DNA from 2 places in the Streptomyces sp. NPDC051452 genome. Region 1 is predicted to be linked to the other one. Evidence: riboswitches for the same ligand, from Rfam matches in the RefSeq annotation. Region 1 holds a riboswitch; the other holds the start of a gene.
What was found. Region 1 has a riboswitch for glycine ahead of gcvT (glycine cleavage system aminomethyltransferase GcvT). Riboswitches for the same ligand answer to the same signal wherever they lie in the genome.
Positions count from the first base shown of each region.

Region 2: linked by a shared signal. The riboswitch ahead of gcvP (aminomethyl-transferring glycine dehydrogenase) and the one ahead of gcvT (glycine cleavage system aminomethyltransferase GcvT) in region 1 are both predicted to bind glycine.

Region 1 is NZ_JBITEB010000023.1:83,900-86,094, reverse strand. Features, by position in the region: gene gcvT (glycine cleavage system aminomethyltransferase GcvT) at 82-1,209, opposite strand; glycine riboswitch at 1,367-1,459, opposite strand; gene ACIBA9_RS35560 (AAA family ATPase) at 1,633-2,195, shown strand, end outside.
Region 2 is NZ_JBITEB010000019.1:10,408-12,602, reverse strand. Features, by position in the region: gene gcvP (aminomethyl-transferring glycine dehydrogenase) at 1-1,059, opposite strand, end outside; glycine riboswitch at 1,235-1,329, opposite strand; gene ACIBA9_RS32390 (PRC-barrel domain-containing protein) at 1,449-1,820, shown strand; gene ACIBA9_RS32385 (DNA polymerase IV) at 1,742-2,195, opposite strand, start outside.

The DNA.
Region 1 (2,195 bases):
GAAGGGGGGACGGATGAGACTGCTCGTGAGCAGGGGACACGTGCGCGGGACCACGCCGAAGCGGCGCCGCGCGCCCAGTGTCTACTTCTGGCGCTTGTAGAACGGCAGTGCCACGACCTCGTACGGTTCGTGGCTGCCCCGGATGTCCACGCCGACGCCCGCGCTGCCCGGCGCCGCGTGCGCCGCGTCGACGTAGGCCATGGCGATCGGCTTGCCCAGGGTGGGGGAGGGGGCACCGGAGGTGACCTCGCCGATCACCTGGCCGTCCGCGACGACGGGGTATCCGGCGCGCGGCACCCGGCGACCCTCGGCGATCAGCCCGACGAGCACCCGCGGCGGGTTCTGCTCGGCCTTGGCGGCGGCCGAGGCGAGCGCCTCGCGTCCCACGAAGTCGCCCTCCTTCTCGAACTTGACCACCCGGCCGAGCCCGGCGTCGAAGGGGGTCAGCCGGGTGCTCAGCTCGTGCCCGTACAGCGGCATGCCGGCCTCCAGGCGCAGGGTGTCCCGGCAGGACAGGCCGCACGGGACCAGGCCGACGCCCGCGCCCGCCTCGGTCAGCGCCTGCCACAGCGCCACGGCGTGCTCCGGCCGCACGAACAGCTCGAAGCCGTCCTCGCCGGTGTAGCCGGTGCGGGCGATCAGCGCCGGGACACCGGCGACGGTGCCGGGCAGGCCCGCGTAGTACTTCAGCCCGTCCAGGTCGGCGTCGGTCAGCGACTTCAGGATGCCGGGGGACTGCGGGCCCTGGACGGCGATCAGCGCGTAGGCGTCGCGGTCGTCGCGGACCTCGGCGTCGAAGCCGGCGGCGCGCTCGGTCAGCGCGTCCAGCACCACCTGGGCGTTGGAGGCGTTGGCCACGACCATGTACTCGGTCTCGGCGAGCCGGTAGACGATCAGGTCGTCCAGGATGCCGCCGTCGGCCTGGACGATCATGGTGTACCGGGCGCGGCCGACGCCGACGGAGGCGATGTTGCCGACCAGGGCGAAGTTCAGCAGGGCGGCCGCCTCGGCACCGGTGACGGTGATCTCACCCATGTGCGAGAGGTCGAACAGGCCGGCCTTGGTGCGCACCGCGAGGTGCTCGTCGCGCTCGGAGCCGTAGCGCAGGGGCATGTCCCAGCCGGCGAAGTCGGTCATCGTCGCGCCGAGCGAGCGATGCAGGGCGTCCAGCGCGGTATGACGCGGTTCGGTGGGTTCGGTGCTGCTCATCGGTCGGTCGTCTCCCAAGGGCACACAGGACGGGCGAGGAAAGTTCCTCCCCATCTGTCATCGGAACCTGAGAGGTTCGCCACGACCGCCACCGGGACGATCAGGACTTGCACCTTGGGTGGGACCGCCGTCGCGACGGTCCGCTTTTCAGATGTGCCTCGCCCGCGCGGTAACGGGGCCTGAGAGATTCAAGGGAGGGACTTGCTCCTTCGGCGCCCCAGTGACCTGGGGACTCTCCCGCGCGGATTCAAACGGCCGGTATGCAGTTGGCGGGCACATCATTGCACGCCGCACCCCCGCACGTCAGGGCCCGCATCTGTAACCGGGCTGTGGCTGTACGCGAACCGAACCGCCGACCTCTCCCATTACCTTCTCTTTACATGAAGCGGGCATGAGATTGACCGGGTTCACAGGGGGAGGACGATCACGGTGAACAGGACCACGGCGTACGTCACCGCAGCAGCCACCACGACCGGCGGCGCGGTGCCCGGGCAGCCGTCCGCCCCCGCTCGCGAGTACCCCTCGGAGCGCCCCGCCCCGGTCGTGCGCGACCTTCGCAACCGGGGCGGCCGCGGCCCGCGCGCCCTGCTCTTCGGCCCCCGGGACGTCGTGGTCGTCACCGGCCTGCCCGGCAGCGGCAAGTCCACGCTGATGAACCGCGCGGTCGGCGGCCCGCGTGTCGACTCCCAGGACGTCCGCGACCGCTTCGCGGCCCGACTGCCCCGGGCCCTGCCCTACGCCCTCTACCGCCCCCTGGTCCGCCTCGCCCACTACGCGGGACTGCGCCGCGCGCTGCGTACCGAGGAGGGCGTCGTCGTGCACGACTGCGGCACCCAGGCCTGGGTGCGCGCCTGGCTCGCCCGGGAGGTCCGCCGCCGCGGCGGCACCCTGCATCTGCTGCTGCTCGACGTGGCGCCCGAGGCCGCCCGGGACGGCCAGCGCGAGCGCGGCCGGCGCGTCTCCCGCTACGCCTTCCGCCGTCACCG
Region 2 (2,195 bases), on a different contig from region 1:
CATCCCCGCCATCACGGCGAGCAGCACCTGTGCGGTACAGATGTTGCTGGTGGCCTTCTCGCGGCGGATGTGCTGCTCACGCGTCTGCAGGGCGAGCCGGTAGGCCCTGTGGCCGTCGGCGTCGACGGAGACGCCCACGAGCCGGCCGGGCAGGCTGCGCGCGAACTGCTCCCGCACCGCCATGTAGCCCGCGTGCGGCCCGCCGAAGCCCATCGGCACGCCGAAGCGCTGGGTGGTGCCGACGGCGATGTCCGCGCCCAGCTCGCCGGGCGAGGTCAGCAGGGTCAGCGCGAGCAGGTCGGCGGCGACGGTGACGACGGCGCCCAGCTCGTGCGCCCGGTCGATGACCGGCTTGATGTCCCGCACGGCCCCGGAGGCGCCCGGGTACTGGATCAGCACGCCGTTGATCTCGCGCTCGGCGATCTCGGCCGGAATGCCGTCGCCCAGGTCGGCGACGACGACCTCGACACCGGTCGGCTCGGCGCGCGTCTCGATGACGGCGATGGTCTGCGGCAGTGCGTCCGCGTCGACCAGGAACAGGCCCTTCTTGTTCTTGCCCATGCGCCGGGACAGCGCCACCGCCTCCGCGGCGGCCGTGCCCTCGTCCAGCAGGGAGGCGCCGGAGGTGGGCAGACCGGTCAGCTCGGCGACCATGGTCTGGAAGTTCAGCAGGGCCTCGAGACGGCCCTGCGAGATCTCCGGCTGGTACGGCGTGTACGCCGTGTACCAGGCGGGGTTCTCCATGACGTTGCGCAGGATGACGGGCGGCGTGAAGGTGCCGTGGTAGCCGAGGCCGATCATGGAACCGAGGACCTGGTTGCGGTCGGCCAGCGAGCGCAGCTCGGCCAGCACCTCGGCCTCGGTGCGGGCACCCGGCAGGCGCAGCGCCTCGGCGTTCTTGATGACGTCCGGCACCGCGGCCGCGGTCAGCTCGTCGAGGGAGCCGTAACCGACCTGGGCGAGCATCTTGGCCCGCTCCTCCGGGTCGGGCCCGATGTGGCGCTGCTCGAAGGGAATACCCTGCTCGAGTTCGGAGAGCGGAATGCGATGGGCGGTCATTTGCGGAGGCCTCCTGGTCTGACACGACCTTCGGGGGGCACCACGGCTCGGGTGCCCCGACGGCCTCCCCCTCTGTCATCTCAACCTGAGAGCTTCACCGGGCGCCCGAGGGCCCCGGCTTTCCCCGTCGGTGAGAGCGGAAGCCATCGACAACCGCTCTGCTTTCCAGAGTGACCTCGTCCGTGCGGTACGTGAGCCTGAGAGATTCCGGGGAGGATTTGCTCCTTCGGCGCCTCCGAGGTGGTCGGAGGACTCTCCCGCACGGGGTCAGCAGCCGCTCTCAGCCTACCAGCGGGGTCAACGGCCGGGTCTTCGAGTGGCCGCCTCCCCCAATGTGCTCTTTCGTAGTGCTTACGGATGAGTTGCGACCACGTGGAGGGAGAGGGACCGTGCAGACCGACATCGATCCGCGCAACCTGATCGGCCGCAAGGCGTTCGACCGCAACGGCACCAAGATCGGCACCATCGACGAGGTGTACCTCGACGACGCCACCGGCGTGCCCGAGTGGGCGGCCATACGCACCGGCCTGTTCTCCCGTGACGCCTTCGTGCCCCTGGAGCCGAGCGAACTGGTCGGGGGCGCCCTCCAGGTCCCCTTCGAGCGCGCCCTGATCAAGGACGCCCCCGACTTCGGCGTGGGCCGCCATCTCTCCCCCGAGCAGGAACTCCAGCTCTACCACCACTACGGCCTGGACGTGGCCCCCTCACCCCCACTTCCGGACCACGACTTCGGCAGGCTGGCCGGCACGGAGGAAACCTGACCCGCCCCGCCGGGACGCCCTACCGCTCCCACCCCCCGACGCCCGCCGGCGGCCTGACTCCCGGCAGGTGACCCCTTCCCCTCCCGTACCCGTCTCTCGTCCGCCTCGTCGGCCGGAAGCCGCCCTTCGGGCGAGGAGGCCGTACCGTCGTCGCGCAGGGCCGTCGGCCCCTTCCCAGGACCTTCCGCACGGCCGTCCGCAGAGCCCTCCCCACCGCGGCTCGACGCGGACTCGCCTGGCTCGGCGGCGGACTCGGCGGACTCGGGTCTCACCACCAACGGCAACGGATCCACCGACTCCAGCGCGGCGTCGTCGACCCGGAACGTCCGCACCCGCCCCCGCTGCTTCGACTGGGGCGTCTCGAAGCGCACGGTG